Regions from separate parts of the Colwellia aquaemaris genome, predicted to be linked through region 3. Evidence: riboswitches for the same ligand, from Rfam matches in the RefSeq annotation. Region 3 holds a riboswitch; each other region holds the start of a gene.
The links. Region 3 has a riboswitch for cobalamin ahead of bluB (5,6-dimethylbenzimidazole synthase). Riboswitches for the same ligand answer to the same signal wherever they lie in the genome.

Region 1 (7,798 bases), on a different contig from region 3:
GATTCAATATGCTCAGGGTCAAATATTTGTTTACCCAACATTTGATAGCCACCACAAATCCCCATAACCTTGCCGCCATAGCGCAAGTGTTGCTCAATTTCTTGCTGCCAACCTTGTTGCTTTAAAAAGGTTAAATCAGACGTGACATTTTTACTGCCTGGAATAATAATTAAATCAGCACCATGTAACGACTGACCAATTCGAATGTATTGTAAGTCAATATTGGGCTGTAAACGTAATGAGTCAAAATCGGTATGGTTGCTCATATGTGGCAGCAAAGGTACAAAAATTTTAACCTTAGCTTGTGTGACTTTATTATCTAACGCTACGGCATCTTCGGCGTCTAACGCTAAGTCATGTAAATAGGGCAACACGCCTAATACAGGTTTTCCTGTTCGCTGTTCAAGCCAATCTAAGCCAGATTCTAATAACTTAATATCACCACGAAAACGGTTGATGATAAAACCTTTAACTCTTGCTTGTTCTGATTCTGACAATAATTCAAGCGTACCCACTAAGTGCGCAAAAACGCCACCGCGGTCAATATCAGCCACTAATAAAACTGGACAATCTACTTTTTCGGCATAGCCCATATTGGCAATATCATGAGCGCGTAAGTTAATTTCTGCTGGGCTACCGGCCCCTTCCACTAACAGCACATCATGATCATTTGCCAATCGCTGATGTGACTCAACCACCGCTTGCATCGCTACTTTTTTGTAGTCGTGATACTTACCCGCTTCCATGTTCGATAAAGCTTTGCCGTGAACAATCACTTGCGCGCCAGTGTCACTGTTAGGTTTTAGTAAAATAGGGTTGAAATCAACTCGTGCTTCAACTTTCGCGGCAATCGCTTGTAATGCTTGTGCTCGACCAATTTCACCACCATCTTTCGTTACCGCGCTATTTAACGCCATATTTTGTGGTTTAAATGGCGCAACATTAATACCAGCATTAACGAGAACCCGACATAATCCAGCAACTAAGGTGCTTTTTCCTGCATCAGAAGTGGTGCCTTGCACCATCAATGTTTTCACGATTTATCCTTAACAGCTTTTGGCGACTTTAATGATAAAGGCAAACCTGCCATCACAAATTCAACATTATCAGCAAGGCTTGCAATGGCTTGATGTAACCAGCCCGCTTGATCAACAAACTGGCGTGATAATTCGCCCATAGGCACTATGCCATGACCCACTTCATTGCTGACTAAAATGATTTCAACACGTTTATTTTTATTGCTCGAACAAAGTTTTATGCTTTCTAATTGTGTCAAAAATTGCTGCTTTTCTTTTTGCCAATAATCAAGATTACATTCTGAGGTATGACCCGCTTCAACATTGGGCTTACATAAACTATTACTGAGCCACAGTGTTAAACAATCGACCAATATGCAGATATCTTGCTGACAACTTTCAATAACTAAATCTATGGTTTTGCCTAGCAATAATGGCGACTCTACTAGTTGCCAATGTTCAGGACGGTCAGCTTGATGTTGCGCAATGCGTTGCTGCATTTCACTATCTAATGCCTGCGCTGTTGCGATATAAATTACTGGTAGGTTTGATGACTTAGCATAACTTTCGGCTAAAGAACTTTTACCAGAACGAGCGCCGCCTAAAATAAGCTGTATCTTATTCATCAACTCGCCCCTGTCAGTGACAATAAAGCAATATAAACAACGACTTCCGAAAGCTGCTGCGCTGCGCCTAAACAATCTCCGGTGTAGCCGCCTAGTTGTTTAGTGAACCAGCGTTTTAAACACCAGCGAGTAATGAGCAAAATAGCCACTAATTGCCAAGCCATGCTAAATGATAAAGTAAAGGCAATAACCACAGCGCCTGTTGCCAGCAAAATTAAATAACTATTGCTTGATAACACTTGTGCTAAGGGCTTAACTTTTGATGTTGCATCTTCGCTGACATAAGGCATATCAGCAATTAAACTGGTTGCTACAACACGGCTTAAACAATGCCCTAGTAATAGAACCGATAATATATTCAGTGCTTCTACAGATAAAAGCTCGTTGTTATTAGCGTTGCCAACAAGAGCGACTAAAGCTTGATACTTAACCATTAAAATGAAAAATAATGCCGCTGCACCGTAAGTGCCTAAACGACTATCTTTCATGATATTAAGCTTGTTTTCGACCGTCCAACCGCCGCCGAAGCCATCCCATACATCAGCCCAACCGTCTTCATGAAAAGCGCCTGTGAGCAATACACTGCAAAACATTGAAATTAAAAGTGCGATCTCGACAGGTAATAACATTGCACTAAGATAAAAAGCTACGGCTGAACAGCCGCCAATTAACACGCCAACTAAAGCAAAATAGCGACTAGCTTGATTAAGCATACTGGCGGTAACATCAACTTTTAGTTTCACTGGTATACGGGTGAAAAAGCTTATCGCTAATAGTATTAGGTGCCATTGCTCGCGTAGCATGCTTTGCTTAAGTAACATCAGTTACCTCAGCATCGGCAAAGCTCGCCATGTCATTATAAAACCCAACAGCGGCTTGAAGCATTGGCAGTGCTAATGCTGCGCCAGTGCCCTCTCCTAAACGTAAACCTAAGTTTAATAACGGTTTAACCGCTAACCATTGCAACATTTTTTGATGGCCTTGCTCGCCTGAGCAGTGAGCAAAGACCATATAACCTTTTACATTCGCGTTTAATTCAATTGCTAACATGGCAGCTGCAGTACAAATAAAGCCATCTACAATAATCAACATTTTGCTTTCTGCTGCCGCTAACATAGCGGCAGTCATTTGTACTACTTCAAAGCCACCTAAACAGCGTAAAATAGCTTTCGCGTCCGTTAAATTTCCAGCATGTAAAGCTAATGCTTGTTCTATGACTTGTTGTTTCTTTTTAACTACCTCATCTGAAACACCAGTACCACGACCAACAACTTCGCTCGCTGGCACTTTCATTAACGCTGCCATAATGGCGGATGCAATCGTGGTATTGCCTATGCCCATTTCACCAAAAGAGACAACATTGCAGCCCGTTTGGCTAATATTGGCTATATGCTGTTTAGCAAATTCAAAACCTTGCTCGACTTGCGCTTCAGTCATGGCTGGCTGTTGGTTTATTGGTTTGGTGATATTACCTAAGCGTTGATTAATCACCGGTAATGAAGCGGTTGGTGCATGCAAAATACCAGCATCAACAACATTAAGTTGCCAACCAAATTGGCGACAAAATACATTTATAGCCGCCCCTCCGTTAGCAAAATTAGCCACCATTTGGCTAGTAACATCACTTGGCGCGATAGAAACACCTTCACTTGCAATACCATGGTCGCCAGCAAATACCGTTAAGTGAGGAGTTTTGATTGAAAGTTTTTGTTGAGATAATTCGAAGGAATTAGCTTTGTTAGTTGTTAACTGAATTTGTGCAATTTGTTTTGCGAGCACTTCAAGATCACCCAAAGCCCCCAAGGGTTTAGTTTTACCATCGATTTTTGCTTGAATTTTTTCTGAGTTTTCACTGCTAAGCGCTTTAATATCAAACATTGCATCACCTAAGTAAAACCGAACAAATTGCTTAACAACTGCGCGGTATAATTTGATTAACGTCGAATATTATAAGAGCATGCCTGAATTGACTAATGACCTAACACTAGTAAACAACTGACAATATAACCTATGCTCGAGTAACCCGCTCGACGGTCTAATTAATGTCTATGATTATTCTGGTATCCTGACTTACAGCATCTCAATATATCCCTTCCCAAGTTATTTTTGCGCAAAACTTAGTGGTTAATATATCGCTCTGTTTACAGTTGCGGGCACAGTTGTGGACTTTCACCACATTCCCAGTTTCATTCAATTTACAACGCATTTAAGGTAATAAAAAAATGAAAATTAATATGACATTATTAAATTTATGGCGCGATTATCGACAGCTAGGGGAAAATAGCAAGGTTTATTTTTATCTCAATTATGTCAGAAAAACATAAAAATGTTTTAAATCAGATTATTGCCTAAAACCTGGCTATTGCCTTCATACTAAAGGGCTAAAATTATCGTCATTTATTAAAACTAATTTACAACATTAATTTACACCAAGCCTTACCGTCACTATCAATGAAAATTTGAATATGAATAAGCGCGCCATAAGGCACATCAATATTAGTCATATGATGAGTACCGGGAATAGCAAGCCCTAATACTTTTGCCAGCAAGTATCGAATAACCCCACCATGACTAAATACTAAGATATTTGATGAGTCACATTTATCAATATTAGCTTGGCTTAACTGCGAAATTAAATTTTGCCAGAAGTCATTAACACGCTCAGTAAAGCTTGTCATAGATTCGCCATTCGGTGGTAAGCATTGCCAAGGGTTTTGCCAAAATTCCCCCAATGTCGGTGAGGTTTGCCATAATGTTTGGTAGCGTGCTCCATCCCAGTCGCCAAAATTCATTTCTTGTAACTGTTCAGATACTTGCAGCGTGAGTCCATTTTTTTGACTGAACTGTTCGGCAAAATCTCGACAACGTTTTAGCGGAGAACTAAAGCAATGTGAAATAGTAGGTAGCTTATTTGTCGCTGCAATTAATTGCTGTTTACCAAGATCAGAAAGTGCGATATCCGTTCGCCCACACAGAATACCTTTTTGTACCAGTTTACCATGGCGCAGTAAATAAACATTAAATTCTGACAAGTTTTATTCCTAATTCTACTGATAACTTCTAGGGCAGTGTAACAAATAAGTAAGTAACATTAACAAGTTAAATATTTTGTTTAAGGTTATCTCCCCTACCTTGTGAATAAAGAATAAAGCATTGTCTCTTAAGAGTGGATAATGTTAAAACAAGCACACTAAAAGCATTATTTATCCCAAGGAAAGTACATGAACCAAACTCTACAACCTAAATGGCCTGAACGTATTATCTGTTTAACAGAAGAAACGACCGAAGCGCTCTATTTGATGGAAGAAGATCATCGTATTATTGGGATATCAGCCTATACCATGCGCCCTGAACGAGCGCGTAGAGAAAAAACCAAAGTAAGTGCTTACATTACCGCTAGAACTGAGAAAATATTGGCGTTAAAACCTGATTTAGTTTTAGCTTTTTCTGATATGCAGGCTGATATCGTTGCTGACCTAATAAAAGAAGGCATTAATGTACACTGCTTTAATCACCGAAGTATTAGCGAATCCCTACAAATGATCCGCACACTATCTAGCTTAATTGGTAAGTCGGAGAAAGGTGAAAAGCTGGTTACTGAATTACAAAGTAACTTGACCAACATACAACAACAAGCCGCTAAATTACCTGTTCGTCCTAAAGTTTATTTTGAAGAATGGTTTGATCCCATTATTACTGGTATCGGCTGGGTAAGTGAACTAATTGAAATTGCGGGTGGTATCGATTGCTATCAAGAATTTGCTAAACAGTCTTTAGCAAAAAATCGCATTGTTGCAGACGCTAGTGATGTTATTGCCAAACAGCCCGATATTTATATTGCCTCATGGTGTGGTAGAAAATTCGATAAAGAAAAAGTGACATCACGAGATGGTTGGCAAGACATTCCAGCAATTAAAAATGATGATATACATGAAGTAAACTCTACCGACATTTTACAGCCTGGTCCTGCGGCATTAACTGATGGTGTAGCGGAATTAGCTCGCATTATTGAACAATGGTCAAATCGACAAAACACATAATGCAAATGACAAAATCGCCGGTGATTTAGCTTCAAAACAACAACTAAAAAACTATCTAGAAATTGTTGGGAAATTATTGTCTGAAAAGATAGTTACTGCTATGTTTTAATTATAGATTATTTATATTCTCACAATGGAACTTGGCATGAGAGATAGCGTTACAATATTAGTTGTTGACGATGCACCTGAAAACATTGATGTTTTGGTTGGTATATTAAAACCAAGTTACCAGTTGAAGGTGGCACGCGATGGTGAAATGGCCATAAAAATAGCCAATATTCAACCGCGTCCTGACTTAATTCTATTAGATATTATGATGCCAGGTATCGATGGCTACGAAACCTGTAAGCGATTAAAGCTCGATATTGCCACCCGTGACATTCCTATTATTTTTATTACCGCCAAAATATCTGTTGAAGATGAGGCGCGTGGACTTAGTTTAGGTGCAGTTGACTATATAGCAAAACCGGTAAACCCTGCCATCGTCATGCAACGGGTAAAAACACATTTAGCATTAAGTGATCAAAAACGTGAGCTCTATCAAAAAGTAAAAATGCAAACCCAAGAGCTAATTAACACTCGTTATAACATTATCCAAAAACTTGGCCGCGCGGCTGAGTTTAAAGATAATGAAACCGGTAATCATGTCCAACGTATGAGTAAATATGCTCGTATTCTTGCCCTTGCTTGCGGCATGGAAAGCGAAACCGCTGACTTACTAATGAACGCAGCACCTATGCATGATATTGGTAAAATTGGCGTACCTGATCACATTCTTAAAAAATCAGGCAAGCTAAACGAAGAAGAATGGTTGATTATGAAGGAACATGCTGCTTTTGGTGCCGAAATTCTTGATGAAGAAAACCCCTCATTACTTCTAGAAACCGCAAAAACTGTTGCCATGACCCATCATGAGAAATGGGACGGTACTGGCTACCCTAATGGCCTCAAAGCAGAAGCTATTCCACTGGAAGGTAGAATAATTGCTATCGCAGATGTATTTGACGCCTTAACATCTAAGCGCCCATACAAACCGGCATGGACCATAGAACGAGCAATAGCACTAATTAAAAGTGAATCAGGAAAACACTTCGACCCCCAACTGGTTGAATATTTTATAAATAACTTAGATGAAATACTCGAAATTAAAGCGCAGTTTTCTGAAGAGCCAACAACAAATACGGAAAACATATGCTAAGTTTTTGCCATTTGCGCACCTGCATTCTAGGTTTATTATCTACTCTTTTCATCTGCCTTAGCCCATCAAATTTTGCCAGTGAATTAGAAAAAGTATCGATTCAGCTGAATTGGACCCACCAATTTCAATTTGCTGGTTATTATGCCGCTATTGAGCAGGGTTATTATCAGGAACTCGGCCTAGAAGTAGAATTAAAAGAGTTTAATGGTAAACGCGCTATAGAAGACTATGTCGTAGAAGGCAGCGCAACATACGGCGTTAATAACTCTAGTTTAATTGTGGCAAAAAATAACGGCAAACCTGTGGTTATTGTGGCACAAATATTTCAGCACTCACCATCAACACTGGCCACCTTACGTTCTTCAAATATTACCACGCCATTTGATTTAATTGGCAAACGTATTATGGTTGACTCAAGTAGTGAAAACTATGCCTCAATTATCGCCATGCTTAAACAGGCGCAACCTGATACATCGGGCTTTTCTTGGCAAGAGCAAAGCTATGATTTTTCGTCGTTAATTAATGGCAAAAGTGATGCTATGCTTATTTATCGTACCGACGAGCCCTTTAAGTTTGCCCAAGAAAATATTGAGATATTTATCATAGATCCACGCGATTACGGCATAGATTTCTATGGGGATAACCTTTTTACCAGCGAAGAAGAAGTTAAAAATCACCCGCATCGTGTACAGGCAATTCGACAAGCAACAATAAAAGGTTGGCAATATGCGTTAAACAATAAGCAAGAAATTATCTCGTTGATTGAGCAAAAATATAACAGCCAGAATAAAACCCGTGCACATCTAGAATTTGAAGCTGATGAAATCAGTAAAGTTATCTTAGCCAAGTTCATACCTATCGGCTCTATTGCTCGAACTAGGATGGAAAAAATTACCGAAACCTACTATCAACTTGGCA
Region 2 (7,798 bases), on a different contig from region 3:
CGGTATTTAAATGTGACAAAGGTTTTGATCATGAAGTCAGTATAGTTATCCAGCCATTTGTATATGAAGATATTATGCACGTTAAAAATGCAATAGAAGTAACTTCAAATACCGAACATAAAATTGGAAACATTACTCATTTCCATATAGAGGCATCAATTGATACATCTCGTGGAGTCAGTAAAAACTTTATTGACGCATTTTGCGACCCAAAATACTGTTTATTAACACTAGGAGAAAATGGCTCTATTGGTCAAAACATCTTAGTTCAGTTAAAAAGTATACCTAACAAGGCGTTAAAGTCGGATTCGTAACAGTTGGCTCGGTTTCGCTCCGCTACACATTTTAGCCAACAATTTTTTGCCGCTTAGCGTGGCGTTAGCTTTCTTGGAGATATATGGATTATTCGAAGTATTCAGTCAATGAATTAATGGATTGCCTCAATAATATAGATAAAGATGCACATCCGGAAAATTATAAAAAATTATTGTTGGAAGTTGAAAACAGAAAGTCTGAAATTGAAGTTGCTCAAAAACAAGACCAAGAAGAATTTACTTTTTCAACTGAAAACAGGGTCAAACTATTGAGTTGGCTGCAAATAGCAACATGTGCTGGTTTTACTATTGTCTTTGTTAATGTGCTATTTGGTTCTAAGGAGTTACTAGACTTAATTGTTTATGGAGTCATTGCTGTTTTTAATGGGGTTGCCGGCTATAAACTCTTAAAAAGATCACGCTATGGATATGAGCTCTCATATCTTAATCAAATTTTTCAAATTTTGACTATAAACACAGGCACTTTGTTTTTTACCTATACTGGCTTAGGTAGCTTTTTGATTGGGATAGAAGGTGAATTATTTTTTAGGGCTAACATTTTAAGCACTGACTTCAGATTCTATACTGGTGAAAACTTAGGGCAATTTGGTATTGGCGTAGACTTAGTAGCCATTTTCTTCTTGAGTGTACTGCATTCATGTAGAGAGTTGGGGCTAGACACGAAAGCTAACAAGCCAATCAAGCGGGACTAAAAACAGTTTGCTCGGTTTCGCTCCGCTTCACATTTTAGCAAACTATTAATCAGCCCCTTATTGTGGGCGTTAGCAGTTTCGGAAGTATTGAGTTAATTAAAGGGAGTTAAATGTTAAAATTAATCATTTCATATATCACTCTAGTAGTTGTTATCTTTAGCATTGTTCATGACTTTTATACTGGTGAAATCAATATGAAAGGCAGTGTATTTCATTTAAATTCAGATCTACCATTATTTATTGGTTTTGGCGTTTTCAAACTAGCTATTGCGGTTAGTTTTGTGGTTTATTATAAAAAGCAGTTTCGTGATTAAACTGCTAACAAGGCATTCAAACGAACTGTGCTCTTGACCCGCTTTCGTGGACACCTCCTCATCACATTGAGGAGGCTACAATGTCTAGATATACCCAAGCTAAAAAGACATGGTTTTATTCTGTCGGTTTTAAAATTAAAGCAGTACAACTAAGCTTAAGAGACGACATTTCATCAAAGGATGTTGCTCAGGCACTCGATATTCATCCGTTCAGGCTTTTCCGTTGGCGAAAAGAGTATCGGGAAGGAAAGTTTAACAACAATCCACGCTATCAAAGCAACACAGAATTAATGATCAAAGTTCCTACAAAGAAAGAAATTAATAAAATCAAACAACTGCAAGAAGTGAATAAATGCTTAAAGCAGGAGAATAGCCTGCTAAAATGTGGCAAAGTTAAAACCAATGATTTTAATAAGTGGTATATGACCTTTCTTCAGTGATGATTAATTGAGGTGTTCATGGTGCATTTTTATCGATATGAGTTAAATGGCAAGTTCATATTATTCGTTAATTTTTTAGATTATATCGAGGTAATACATGTTATTAGATGTTAATGTTCGCTCTGAGCGTAGTCATGATGTAAAGCAAATTGAAAGTATCATTTCATCTGCTTTTGAAAAGCATCAATACAGTAATCATAAAGAGCAATTTATTGTTTCTCAACTGCGTGATGATTCAGCTTTATCTGTTTCTCTAGTGGCAGAATATAAAGAAAAAATCATAGGCCATATTGCTTTTTCGAACGTTAAGATAAACAACGTAGATTGTTCATGGTACGGATTAGCGCCAGTTTCAGTGTGCCCAGAATACCAAAACTCTGGCGTGGGCTCTCAACTTATATATGCTGGTTTAGAGGCTATTAAGAAGGCTGGAGCCAAAGGCTGTGTGCTACTTGGTGAACCAGCATACTATCAACGCTTTGGTTTTAAAGCGGTTGACGCTTTGATATTAGAGGGAGTGCCTGCTGAGTTCTTTCTGAGCTTGAATTTTGATGAGTTTACTCCTTCAGGCAAAGTTGAGTATCATCAAGCATTTCAAGATAATAGCTAACAGGTGCTTAAGAATATTCTAGCGGTAAAATAAAAGCAATTTTCAAAGCTTGCGATAAGCCGGTGTGAGGAGAGCTTTAGCTAAGCACTATGTTGCATATTATTGTCGCTAATAGTGCTTGCGCGTATGTTATATCAGTAGTTATGGATTAATCTATCTGTTTTTGTTGGTAGTAATTTCTACTTTTTGCTGCTTGCTCACATAAATCGGTCAGCGCATTTAAGCTACGAGTGGTCATGCGATGTACAACATCAGCATCCAATTTTATGATTTGTTGATGTTTAACGGCGGGGATCACAGGCCATTTTTGCCATGGGTAGCCTTCCTTGTCGACTTGGTTTTCAGATAATGGCTGAATAATAATATCGACATTTGCTTGTAGTACTTGCTCAATATTAACTTGTGGGTATCTAGCATTTGCCGAATAAAATGGGTTGCTAATATTACAAACGTTTAAAAACTGTTGTGGCCAGCTGCCGCTTGCAATAGTCGTAAGTGGCCTAGACCATACTTCGTAAAAACCTAATAACGGTTGTTTAGTTTGATAGCGATTTTTAATGACGCTTAAATCTGTAAGGAATTTTTGTGCTACTTTTTCAGCTTGCTCTGCATGGCCTGAAAGTTTACCAAATAGACGTAGCTCTTTTGCTACATCTTCAAAGGTATAAGGTTGAGAATAGACAACATTAAAACCAAGTTGCTTTATACGGGCTAAATCATCACTGGGGTTGCCACTTTTCCATGCAATAATTAGATCAGGCTGCAGTTCGATAACTCGCTCGAGTTGAATTCGCAATGAACTCCCAATTCTCGGTATTGTTTTTGCGCTCTCAGGATAGTCGGCATGCTCTGTGGTGGCAATAATCTGCTCACCAGCACCAATGTCAAAGAGCATTTCGACAATGTGCGGTGCCAGCGCAATAATACGAGGCTTGTCATTGTTATCAATTTTATCATTAGCACTTGCGGTGCAGATCAAGCTCATTAATGCGATAAGCAGATAGTGAGATAATTTCATGCCGTTTTCATATTCCTTGTGATGTGGGTTGCTGCAAAAGATGCTCGCTTTACCAGTCGATGCCTTTTTGTGCTTTTATGCCGTTGTCAAATGCATGCTTAGTTGGCTGAACTTCACTAACGGTATCTGCTAGTTCAATAATACTGCGATGACAAGCACGGCCGGTAATAATAACATGTTGCATAGCAGGGCGGTTAACTATGGCTTCAATAACCTCGTCTAAATCTAGGTATTTGTACGATACCATGTAGGTCAATTCATCTAGTAATACAACGTCAACACTTTCATCTTTTAATAGGCGTTTAGCTTCATTCCATACTTTGGTTGCTGCGGCAATATCTTTTGCTTTGTCTTGAGTATTCCAAGTAAAGCCTGTCGCCATAACATGAAATTCCACACCATTTCTCTCCAGTAGATTACGCTCGCCGCATTCCCAGTCACCTTTGATAAACTGTAATGCAGCCGCTTTGTAGCCATGACCAACTGCTCGGGTCAAGGTACCAAAACCTGAGGTTGATTTACCTTTGCCATTACCAGTGATAACTATCAGCAGGCCACGCTCTTCCTGTGCTGCGTTAATACGTGCGTCAACTTTATCTTTAATTCGTTGCATTCGCTCTTGATGTTTTTGATTTTTATCTGCGTCTGTTGTCATATCTATTTATCCTGATTTACGAGTGCGATACATGATCGCTAAAAAGAAAATACTACCAATGGCTGAGGTAATTATACCAATAGGAATTTCGACATTGCTCAGTGCACTGCGGGCAATAACGTCAACCCAAATTAAGAAACAACCACCCACTAAGGCTGAGCCTAAAATAAGTGGCATGGTTGTTACGCCCACTAATTGCCTTACAATATGTGGGATCATTAAACCAACAAAGCCAATACCACCACAATAGGCAACTATAGTTGCGGTAACGGCTGCGCATAAGGCTAATAAGATCAGCCGTAATTTATCAACGTTCACACCTAGGCTGGCGGCACTTTCATCGCCTAGCAGCAGGGCGTCTATATGTCGATGCAATGCGAAAATACTAATTATGGTGATAAACACCATGGCACTTATTAGGTAAAAATGAAACATTTCAACACGAGTTAAGCTACCCATTAACCAAAAAATAACGCGATTCGTGGCGAAAGGGTCACCAAGATAAAGAATAAAATGACTAATGGAGCCGAGCATAAATGAAACGGCAACGCCAGTTAGTAATAAATGGTTCATATTTCGCAGCAGTGTTGCGATACCAAAAACAATAACAACAGAGAATAAAGCGCCAAGAAAAGCGGCTAACGGTAACGCTAACATTTGTTCGTCTGACAACAAGAGTGTCGCAATTGTAGCCCCTAAACCGGCACCTGAAATAATGCCAAATAGGTAAGGATCTGCTAATGGGTTTCGAGTAACATTTTGCAAAATAGCGCCAGCGCAAGCCAAGCCCATTCCGGCAACTAAGCCCACTAATACTCGAGGTACACGAATTTGCCAAATCACCATGTCGTGCATAGGTGTCGCGCATTGGCTTATTACGCATTGCGCAATATCAAAGCTAGTAATTTGGGCAGGGCCAAAGGTAATGGCGGAGATAACCGAGAATATTGTGATCACCAATAAACTGCTAAATACCCAAGTGCTTTTACCTTTTACTACGGCAATTAAATTCATTAGTTTTTACCTATTAGCTTGCTTGCACTGGTTTTGACATCAGGATAAAAATGTACTCGAGGCACTGTACTACTAGTTGCACTCGTCTCGTTTTCATTTGTTGGTGCATGATAGGCGTAATCACGATAGCAAGGTAAGCCAAATACTTCGCTGAGTGTCGTTGGGTTTAAGGCATTGTCAACCTTGTCATTACATACCAGTTTCCCGTTATTGAGTAACAGCAAACGTGTGCAATATTGAGCGGCGAGGTTTAGATCATGAATGGTCATGATCACGGTTATTTTCAGTGCTTTCACTAACTGTAATATTTGATGTTGATAAAATATGTCTAAGTGGTTTGTTGGCTCATCTAACACCAGTATTTGAGCTTTTTGCACTAAGGCTTTAGCGATAAGAACACGCTGTTGCTCGCCACCGGATAGCGTATTGAAATATTTGTTTTCACTGGTTGCTAAGCCAACTTTCTCTAAGGCTAGCAAAATTTCTTTTTTATCAAGGTCGGTATCGCGGGCAAATAAAGCCTTATAGGGCAAAAGCCCCATACGCACTACGTCATAAACTTTTAAGTCAAATATTGGTGGTGACTTTTGTACAACCAGTGCGAAAATTTGCGCAAGATGATGAGGTTTATATTGCTTTATACTTTTATTTTTTAAGTTTATGTTGCCTTGCCAATTATTAGATTGATTAAGTAGACACTTTAACAGTGAAGTTTTACCTGCGCCGTTTGGGCCGATAATACCAAGAATATCGCCTTGCTTAACGTTGAATGAAATATCACTTAAAATTGCTTGATTGCCAACAGACCAAGAAACCGACTGCAGTGTTAATAGGTTTGTCATAATGTTCAGCTTAACTTTCTAAAAAGTATTTTAGTGCTAACACCAGTTTGGCTCTGATAATAAAAAACTGTTTTTAAAAGCGTCATTTTCTGCGATGTGCCTCAATTCAAATCAAATATTTGAATATGTTTCACTTATAGTGATTATATCTACAGAGAAGGAATTAAAGGTACGCGCGCCACAGTAGGCTGTGATGTTAGTAACTCTCGTGTATTCCCGCACGGCGTTAATCTACTAAGTATGTGTTAGTTGTGTTTGATACTAGGTGTCCTGACTTATAACTTAATTTTTCTACTTAAGTTACTTACAGTTGCGGGTACAGTCACGGATTTAAACCGTGTTCCCTATAAATCAGCGTTAAACCGTTTTGATAATAGCTGAAAGTATCATTTTATATTCGCTAGATTTTACGTGTATGTGCTTTGCTTTACAATGAAAACCAATAAGCTAGCTGGTCGCGAGATCAAATAAAGATTAAAAAAGGAGCCATAAGGCTCCCTTTGTATAAAGTTATAACGGTAAATTTAATTATATCAACTACCAAATTTTTACACGTTTTTCAGGTGCAATATACATAGCGTCACCTTCTTTTACGTCAAATGCTTCATAGAATTCAGGCATGTTAGATAATGAACCTAGTGCGCGGAATTCACCCGGAGAATGTGGGTCTGTTGCCACGCGGTTACGTAATGATTTTTCAACCATCTTGCCACGCCATACTTGTGCATAACCCATAAAGAAACGTTGATCACCGGTTAAACCGTCAATCACTTCAGCTTCTTTCCCATTTAATGATGCCTTATATGCTTTGTAGGCAATAGTAACACCAGATAAGTCACCAATATTTTCGCCTAAGGTTAGTTCACCGTTAACATTTAAGTCATCAAATACTGCATAGTTACTATATTGCTCAACGAGATTATCAGTGCGTACTTTAAAGGCAGCTAAATCTTCGTCAGTCCACCAGTTACGTAAGTTACCTTCGCCGTCATATTTACTACCTTGGTCGTCAAAACCGTGTCCCATTTCATGACCAATTACCGCGCCAATGCCACCGTAGTTTACAGCGTCATCAGCATTTAGGTTGAAAAATGGTGGTTGCAAAATCGCGGCTGGAAATACAATTTCATTTTTAGTTGGGTTGTAATAAGCATTCACTGTTTGCGGCGTCATACCCCATTCTTGTCGATCGATTGGGCCACCAAGCTTAGCAACTTCTTTTTGGTGAGAAACTTCACCTGAACGCATTATATTACCAACTAAGTCGTCACTTTTTATTGCTAATTTAGAGTAATCTTCCCACTTATTCGGGTAACCAATTTTAGGATCAAAGCTTGCTAGTTTAACCTGCGCTGCTTTTTTGGTTTCATCAGACATCCACTCTAATTCATCAATACTTGCGCCATAAGCACCACGTAAATTTTCTACTAGCTGTGTCATACGAGTTTTAGCTTCTGGTTTAAAGTGACGGCCAACGTATACTTTACCAATTACTTCACCTAAGTTACGGTTTACAATCGACACACCGCGTTTCCACATTGGACGCTGTTCTTTACGGCCACTTAATTGTTTTGAATAGAAATCAAAATTTTCATTATCTAAATCGGTTGTTAATGAACTAGCAAAGTTGCTTAGGGTGTGGAAAGTTAAAAATGTTTTCCAATCGTCAAGTGATGTTTCAGCGAATGTTTCGCCAAAACCTTTTACGAAAGAAGGTTGGTTAATGATTAAATCTTTTTGTGCTCCGGCACCTTGTGCTTCAAGGTAGGCTGTCCAGTTGAATGCATCAGTAACAGAGTTTAAATCAGCAACGTCAAATTTGTTGTAACGCTTTGTGCTGTCACGTGACTCAACTTTAGTCCAATGAAAACCAGCTAA
Region 3 (7,798 bases):
TTGCCGGTAGCTCTTCATTAAATGATTTTGCTAAAAAACCATTTTTAAGCAGGTTATTTTCTTCAGTTGAGTTGTATTGAACTGAGCCATAAACACAGTGATGGTTGGTTGCAACTAAGCCTTTATCAGAAACAAAAGAAGCTGTACAGCCACCTAAGCTAACAATTGCGCCCATTGGAAAACTTGTTAAGTTGGTAAGACTATTTGGGTCTAACTTTAATCCAGCTTCTACAAGCTTATTAGCAATACTTGGTAATTGATGTGGTTGCCACATGCCTTCATCAGCTAATGTTGCCGTAGATGCTAAAGCAAAACACAGCGAAGCAAATTTTTTCATTTTATTATTCTCAAAAAGTAAATTTAAATCATGCGGCAGTTTGCGGTATCGAATTAGGATAGTCAAAAAAAAGCAGTAATTTACCTGCGCAATATCAAGTCATTAGTATTTGTTTGTTGTAAACTATGCGAAGAGTTTCGTAGTGATAAAAACATTAAAATTTCCACTCATTATTGAACTAAAGCCTAATTTTAATTGAAAATTAACTGCATAATACTTGTTGTAGTGTAATTGTTTATATATTCTAAAATAGTTAGGTAACAAAATGTTTACAAATATGCGTGCTGCTGGCTCATTATTTGTTGTAAATAATAAAAATAAAGAGATTCTTGAGGAGGTTTTGTGCTTATTAAAGATAATTTTGATGAAGCATTAAAGATCAGCGAATCAGTCAATGAGTTTTTATCTCATTATCAAATTCCACCTAGCCCTGTTAACTACTCTGTGGTTTATCTTCATATCAGTAAACGCAATGAGAAATTGTCGGCTGAATTAGAAAAGCATGTCGAAACCTATCATGAGGTTGATTTAACTTTTATTGAGGGGTTGTTTGAAAAGTATATTTCAAACTCTCATGCGATAGATAAGCAAATATTAGATCCTATCGAAAAATCGTTAACCACAACGTTAGAGAAAATTAATGCCCAAGTTGATAGCGATAAAGTCGTCGCGTCAAATTTGAAAAAAGCAGAAAAAGCACTTTCTAAGCACGAATATCATAAATCCATGCAAAACATTGTAGCATTTTTGATGAGTAGCATTACCACTTCTCAGCAACAGCACAATGATCTGTCTTTGGAATTAACCCACGCTTGTGGCGAGGTTAGTTTTTTGAAAGCTAAGCTTGAAGCTGCACGGCATGAAGCCATTGTTGATTCTTTGACCGGACTGTTTAATCGACGTGGCTGTGATGTGAAATTGCAAGAGTTGGATATAGAGGAAGTACATTCGACCTTGGCCATTGATATTGACCATTTTAAGAACATTAATGATCAATTTGGCCACTTTATCGGCGATAAAGTGATTCAGCGTATTGCTAAAGTCATTAAAACAACCATTTCAGATAAAGATATTGCTGTGAGATTTGGTGGTGAAGAGTTCGTGGTGGTGATGGTTAATAAAACCATGACACAAGCACATGAAATAGCCGAAAAAATAAGGCTTTCTATAGCGTCTCTAAAATTAATGCAACGAGACTCTAAAGCGTATTTACCCAAAATATCAGTGTCTATTGGAATTGCTGAGCGACAAGATGAATTGAATTGGACGGCATTATTTGAACAAGCGGATATCGCTTTATATCAAGCAAAAAATACGGGTAGAAATAAAAGCGTTTGTTTGTAAACGCTTTTATATTTACTGGTATGATTTAGGTACAGTTTTATAGCTTAAATAAGCTAGGAAAACGCTTGTCAGCTTGCAGTTGCGAAACCAATGATGATTGTTCTTTGGTTTCCGCCTTCTTTCCATAAGAGTCAAAACTAACTAAATCTTCAACCGGACTTCTTGCTAGCCAATTTGCCGACTCTAACTCAGGTTTATCTTTAAAGTGGCTAACATAGCCTAAGCATAAGTACGCTATTGGAACGACGTTGTCTGGTAAGGCAAGGGTACTTTTTAATGCCTCATGATGCAAAATAGACACCCAGCCAACACCGACGCCTTCAGCTCTTGCTGCAAGCCAAAAGTTTTGCACAGCGCAAACCGAACTATATAAATCCATTTCTTTCATATGTGTTCGTCCAATAACTGTTTTTCCTGTTCTTTCTCGATCACAGGTAATACAGATATTAATTGGCGATTCTATTATTCCCTCAAGCTTTAAGTTTTTATATGTTTGTTGTTTGCTAGGTTCAAACATAGTTTCTGCTTCATTATGTGCCTGTGCAAAGCTTTGATGAATTTGCTTTTTAACATCATGAGATTGAATAATAATAAAATCCCATGGCTGCATAAAGCCAACAGAAGGCGCATGGTGTGCGGCATAAATTATTCTACTTAGTGTCTCATTAGGGATCGCTTTTGGTAAAAATTGACCACGTACGTCACGGCGATTAAATATTGCTTTATAGAGTCCCTGTTGATCTGCTGCACTAAAGCAGTGCTGTGATTGAGTGCTATTGCTATGTTTTTTAGTTGCATCTTGTTTTGTTAAATCCAAAATATTCCCCTTGATGGATTTAAAGCGATCGGCCTTTCGCTTGGAGTTGACTATTAGGCAGGTCTTCTGACTAAAACATTATTGTATCGGGCAATAGATACAAAGCTGCTTGATGCCTTCCCAGTAAAAATTACCAGTGGCTTATGAACAAGCATAAATGTCATTACAGCGTTGGGCACGTATTGGAGTTTCACCAATTTCCCTATTCTCTTGACGCTAAAGATTGAGAGTCAAGCACCTAAAAGTAGTTTGCAGCACTATAGCAAAGGTAGAAGTGTTTACACAGAATAAAGTTGTAGTTGTTTAGTGCTTAGTTACGTGAAGTAGGATTTTGAAGGAGACAAAAAAAGGGGAAGTACTTTAGTACTTCCCCTAATTACAACACTAGTTGGGAATCTAGCTTAACTCTATGGGTTATATGTTACGTCTAAGCTTACACCACTTGCAGCTTGATAGCCGTAGATACCGATATGCCATGTATCTGCAGCAGGGTTAGTAAACGGACATGACTCTGTATTACCACTTTTATACGGACGACAGTCGTAAGTTGATGATGTTGGTTGTGCTCCTCGACGAATGTACATATCAGCATCACCTGTGCCACCACTCATGTTGAAATCAAGAGTCGCCATACCTGCTGGTACGTCAATTGTGTAATAAGTCCATGCACGACGAGCAACACTAATGTCAGTTACTGAAGCGCTGCCACCAGTAGCTCCGCCGCCACCGCCAGTTGAACCTTCAGTATAACTACCTGTTAGGTTAACGCCAGTAAATGCTGAGTAACCAATCACTTTCACATGATATGTTCCAGCTTGTGCAGTAGCAATTGGACAAGACTCTGTATTACCACCTTTGTATGGACGACAATCATAACTTGATGTTGTTGGGGCTGAACCAAACTTAACATAAAGGTCAGCATCACCTGTGCCACCTGCCATATCGAAGCTCAGGCCAGTTGCTCCAGCAGGAACTTCCATCGTAAAGCTTAACTCTTCAGATTTAGCACCAGCCAAATTTGTTTTAGCAACACCATTTTCTAATACATTGCCACCTGCAGGTGGTGGAGTTACTGTACTACAACTTGCTGCAAGTGCATCAGATGCAGCTTTTGCTTGCACTAAACCGTAACCTGTTTTGTCATCACGACCTGCTACATCTAAGTCAATTGCTGTAGATTTTAATGCGTTACGAACTTGAGTCGCGGTACAATCTGGGTTGTTGCTCCATACTAATGCCGCAACACCAGCTACATGTGGAGTCGCCATTGAAGTACCGTTGTAGTATGCGTAATCTTGGCCACCAACAACATTTAAATTAGCATTCGTACCTAGTTGTCCCATAAGTTGCAAACCTAGTTCACGGTTTACAGAAACAGTTGGCACTGTTACGTCAGAGTTAGCATCTACTAAAAATGGGTTTTGTAGGCCTGGACGAGCGCTATTACTATAAACAATAACACCTGATGCACCGGCATCGGCACACGCTTTAGCTGGATTAATTTCAGGGTAGTTGCTACCTTTTTGGTTATCATTACGTTCAGCTAAACAAATGTTTCCTGAAACGTTTGAACAGCTATAGCTGCTTCCTGAAATAGTACAAGCGGCTAATACACCATTTGCAGAGCTGTCTACGTTACTAACAGTAAAGCTACCACCACTTTGAATGTAGTGAGTTTGTGGTACAACTTCATCGTTACCGTAAGTTGTTGAACCTAAAGTGATATAGCCTAAACGACCATCACCAGCAACTGTTGATAGAATTGCTTCACCTGGTGCTGAAATTTCAACTTGAGGTGTGTACTGAGAGAACTCAGCATGTTGGCGACCTTGGTCAAGTGCACCTACCGCCATTACTGAATCGTAAGAAGCAGGGTAAGAAAGGGTAGCATCACCATCGTTACCTGAAGCGGCGATTAGTAAAACACCTGCGTCAGCTGCTGCTTGTAAAGAGTTACGTTCTGCGTTGCTTGAACCAGCGCCACCTAAACTCATATTGATGACTTTAGCGCCGTTGTTTACACATGTATCCACAGCATCAACTAATTCACCTGTGTAACCCCAGCCAGCTTCGTTAAACACTTTTACAATATGAAGGTTTACATTAGTGTTTGGCATAATACCAACAACACCTTCAGAGTTGTTAACCGCGGCAATAGTACCTGCTACGTGAGTACCGTGAGAACCACCATTTTGATACCAGTTGCCTGTACCTGAGTTATTGGTACCTGTTGCATTGTTGGCATTTAAATCTGGGTTGGCGCGCTCATAACCTGAATCGATAATACATACGGTCATGTTGGCAGCGTCATTATCTGAAATAAGGTCAGATTGTGTATCTGCGATACCCCAAGGTTGGTTTTGCGCCATTAAATAACGCTTATAATCAGGTTCTGCAAATTCAACGTCGGCGTGGCTATTAAGTTCCATCACCATAGCTTTTACGTCGTTAATGTGTTTTTGCTTGCCTAAAGAGATTACGTGACGGCCATTTTTTAGTTTCTTTAGGTGTTTTAAACTATGACCAGCTTTTTTCGCTAATCCTGCAGGCATAGCTTTTTCCGAAGAAAAGTTGCTTAATGCTTGTGCTTCAAAACCACTTTTGTATTTAACAATAATGCGGTCAGTAAAGTCGTGACTCTGGAATTTTTGACTTTCGCGCCATTGGCTAAAGTCTGTATTTACAGCAGTCATAGTATTGGCATTTACAGGTACAGTTTGTAATTCTGCTGCTTGGAATGTTTGAGCGTTAGCAGTTGCAGCAATAACTGACAATGTTATAGCGCTTAAGCTTGCTTTTGGTATATTTCTCATTGATGAGTCTCTCCGGTTATTGCGCTGAATGCTTTGTTTACTTTGTAGCATCGGACGCATTATTTTTATTAGTTGGCAATTAATCACCTCATTCATCATGCCCTTTAAAGCATATGTGGAATAGCAATAACAAGACGTTAATTAGTAATATTCCGACAATAAAATAAAATTTAAAATTTATAAGTTTTTGTTTTTTATTGTTGTTTTTATTTGTTGTCGTTTTTTTATGAAAAAATGTCGGGTATTTACTAGGGGGCTTTTACTTAACTGTTAGTATCAAAATACGTTCAAGGGATATCCCCTGAATAACATAATTATAAAAGTCGAATGTTCGTATTCGAATACACTATAGAGACACCTGGAGCATCTATGAAAATTTCTAAATTTACAAATTCTATAATTGCTATTGCAGTAACTTCTGCATTTTCTGCACACGCAGCTGATGATAGGTACATCATCAAAGTCGACGAAAGTAAAAAAGGAATTGTTAAAGCGTTAGCTAAAAAGTTAAACGCCGAATTAAAAGTAGATGGTAATGGTTTTATTGCTGCATCTTTTAAAGGAAAGTCTTTAGATGAAGTAAAGGGCTTAATGAATAACCCACATGTTCAATTAATTGAAGCGGATCAAAAACGTAAATTAATGTCAGCATTTAGTGATGATTCTGGTAATCCAATGTTAGAGCAATTAACGCCTTACTCTGTATATCAATCTCAAGCTGATCAAGTGGCATTTAATGCAAATGCGGGTATGAAAGTTTGTGTCATTGATTCTGGCTTAGACCGTTCAAACCCAGATTTTGTTTGGAATAATATTACTGGTGATAACGACTCTGGTACAGGAAACTGGGATGAGCATGGTGGCCCTCATGGTACACATGTTGCGGGTACTATTGGTGCCGCAGATAACAACATTGGTGTTGTAGGTATGGCACCAGGTGTTGATATGCACATTGTGAAGGTTTTTAATGCTGATGGTTGGGGCTATTCTTCTGATTTAGCGCATGCTGCTGACAAATGTACACAAGCTGGTGCCAATATTATCAGTATGAGTTTAGGTGGTGGCGGTGCTAACAGCACTGAAGAAAATGCCTTTAAAGCATTTACGGAGGCTGGCGGCTTAGTGGTTGCAGCAGCAGGTAACGATGGCAACAATGTGCGCTCTTACCCAGCGGGCTACTCATCAGTGATGATGGTAGGTGGTAATGACAATAACAATGGTCGCTACACTGAGTCTCAGTATCCAAGCTGTACAGTAACAACAGGTAGAGGCAAAAAGCAAACAACAACGACAGATGAAACAGTTTGTGTTGAGATAACAGCAGGCGGTGTTGATGTCTTATCAACTTATCCTGCAGATATGGCGACAAACTCTATTGTAAGCGCAGACGGCCAAGCTTTTGCTTCGTCAGCAATGGAAAATGCAGGTAATGCAAGTGGTAGTACTTATTACATGGGGACTGCTGAAGCAACCGATAGTGGAGCCAATGGCAATATTTGTATCATCGACCGTGGTGCAATTTCATTTCACGATAAAGTGCTAAATTGTGAAAATTCAGGCGGTATTGGTGCGATTATCATTAATAATGAAGCTGGCATGTTATACGCAACATTAGGTGATACTAATTCAACATCTATTCCTGCAGCGGGGGCAGCTTTTGAAGATCGTGCCGCTTTACTTGCAGCTTCATCTGCCGATGTATCAATTGGTACCAGTGATTACGGTTTAATGACGGGGACTTCAATGGCAACTCCTGCTGTATCAGGCATTGCTGCATTAGTATGGTCGAATCACAATAACTGTACCGGCACAGAAATTCGCGAAGCATTAAAAGCTACTGCGATGGATAGTGGCGCAACTGGCCATGATGTTTACTTTGGGCACGGTATTGCTCAAGCTAAAGCTGCAAATGATTATTTAACCGCTAACGGTTGTGATGGCGGTGTAACTCCTCCACCAAGTGGAGATATTAGTTTAACAACTAATGGTTACCGTGCTAAAGGTAAAAACAAAGTTGATTTGTCTTGGTCTGGTGCATCAACTAGTAGTGTCGATATATATCGAAATGGCACGTTAAGAACGACCACTTCAAATGATGGTGCATATACCGATAGTTTTAGAACATCTGGTTCATTTACTTATAAAGTTTGTGACCAAGGTACTGATAACTGTTCTGATGAATCAAGTGTGTCATTCTAAGTAAATAAATGTAAGTTATTAAAATATCCAGCTTTTCCTGAGCTGGATATTTTTGCATTTTTGTGCTTGTAAAAAAAACGTAAATATAGAGTTAAAAGTCGTTCAGTGGTGTGATAGTGTTTACTTGTAGTTTTAAAAGTTTAATGCTTTTAAAAAGTGATATTAATAAGGTTTTGAACTTTGTTAATTGTTGTAAAACATATGAAGTTACTCACCCTAATGTTTTAAAAATAATTAGAAAATGTAATGGGCAAAAGGGGATAAAAATGTTGTTCACTTCGAATAAAA

Region 1: it holds a riboswitch for cobalamin, as region 3 does, so the genes downstream of both, cobT (nicotinate-nucleotide--dimethylbenzimidazole phosphoribosyltransferase) here and bluB (5,6-dimethylbenzimidazole synthase) in region 3, are expected to answer to the same signal.
Region 2: it holds a riboswitch for cobalamin, as region 3 does, so the genes downstream of both, AC27HL_RS18550 (ABC transporter ATP-binding protein) here and bluB (5,6-dimethylbenzimidazole synthase) in region 3, are expected to answer to the same signal.

The regions. Positions count from the first base shown of each region.
Region 1 is NZ_BAAJLV010000002.1:175,564-183,361, reverse strand. Features, by position in the region: gene AC27HL_RS07115 (cobyric acid synthase) at 1-1,037, opposite strand, end outside; gene cobU (bifunctional adenosylcobinamide kinase/adenosylcobinamide-phosphate guanylyltransferase) at 1,034-1,642, opposite strand; gene AC27HL_RS07105 (adenosylcobinamide-GDP ribazoletransferase) at 1,642-2,463, opposite strand; gene cobT (nicotinate-nucleotide--dimethylbenzimidazole phosphoribosyltransferase) at 2,453-3,520, opposite strand; cobalamin riboswitch at 3,683-3,873, opposite strand; gene AC27HL_RS07095 (histidine phosphatase family protein) at 4,054-4,674, opposite strand; gene AC27HL_RS07090 (cobalamin-binding protein) at 4,864-5,682, shown strand; gene AC27HL_RS07085 (HD domain-containing phosphohydrolase) at 5,828-6,880, shown strand; gene AC27HL_RS07080 (ABC transporter substrate-binding protein) at 6,874-7,798, shown strand, end outside.
Region 2 is NZ_BAAJLV010000011.1:1,463-9,260, forward strand. Features, by position in the region: gene AC27HL_RS18510 (hypothetical protein) at 1-314, shown strand, start outside; gene AC27HL_RS18515 (hypothetical protein) at 398-1,027, shown strand; gene AC27HL_RS18520 (hypothetical protein) at 1,138-1,341, shown strand; partial or broken gene AC27HL_RS18525 (transposase) at 1,422-1,724, shown strand; gene AC27HL_RS18530 (GNAT family N-acetyltransferase) at 1,879-2,391, shown strand; gene AC27HL_RS18535 (cobalamin-binding protein) at 2,540-3,409, opposite strand; gene cobO (cob(I)yrinic acid a,c-diamide adenosyltransferase) at 3,459-4,064, opposite strand; gene AC27HL_RS18545 (FecCD family ABC transporter permease) at 4,071-5,078, opposite strand; gene AC27HL_RS18550 (ABC transporter ATP-binding protein) at 5,078-5,920, opposite strand; cobalamin riboswitch at 6,170-6,317, opposite strand; gene AC27HL_RS18555 (M13 family metallopeptidase) at 6,458-7,798, opposite strand, start outside.
Region 3 is NZ_BAAJLV010000003.1:2,592-10,389, forward strand. Features, by position in the region: gene AC27HL_RS09595 (S46 family peptidase) at 1-337, opposite strand, end outside; gene AC27HL_RS09600 (GGDEF domain-containing protein) at 680-1,681, shown strand; gene bluB (5,6-dimethylbenzimidazole synthase) at 1,719-2,498, opposite strand; cobalamin riboswitch at 2,538-2,755, opposite strand; gene AC27HL_RS09610 (S8 family serine peptidase) at 2,906-5,311, opposite strand; gene AC27HL_RS09615 (S8 family serine peptidase) at 5,681-7,510, shown strand; gene AC27HL_RS09620 (S8 family peptidase) at 7,777-7,798, shown strand, end outside.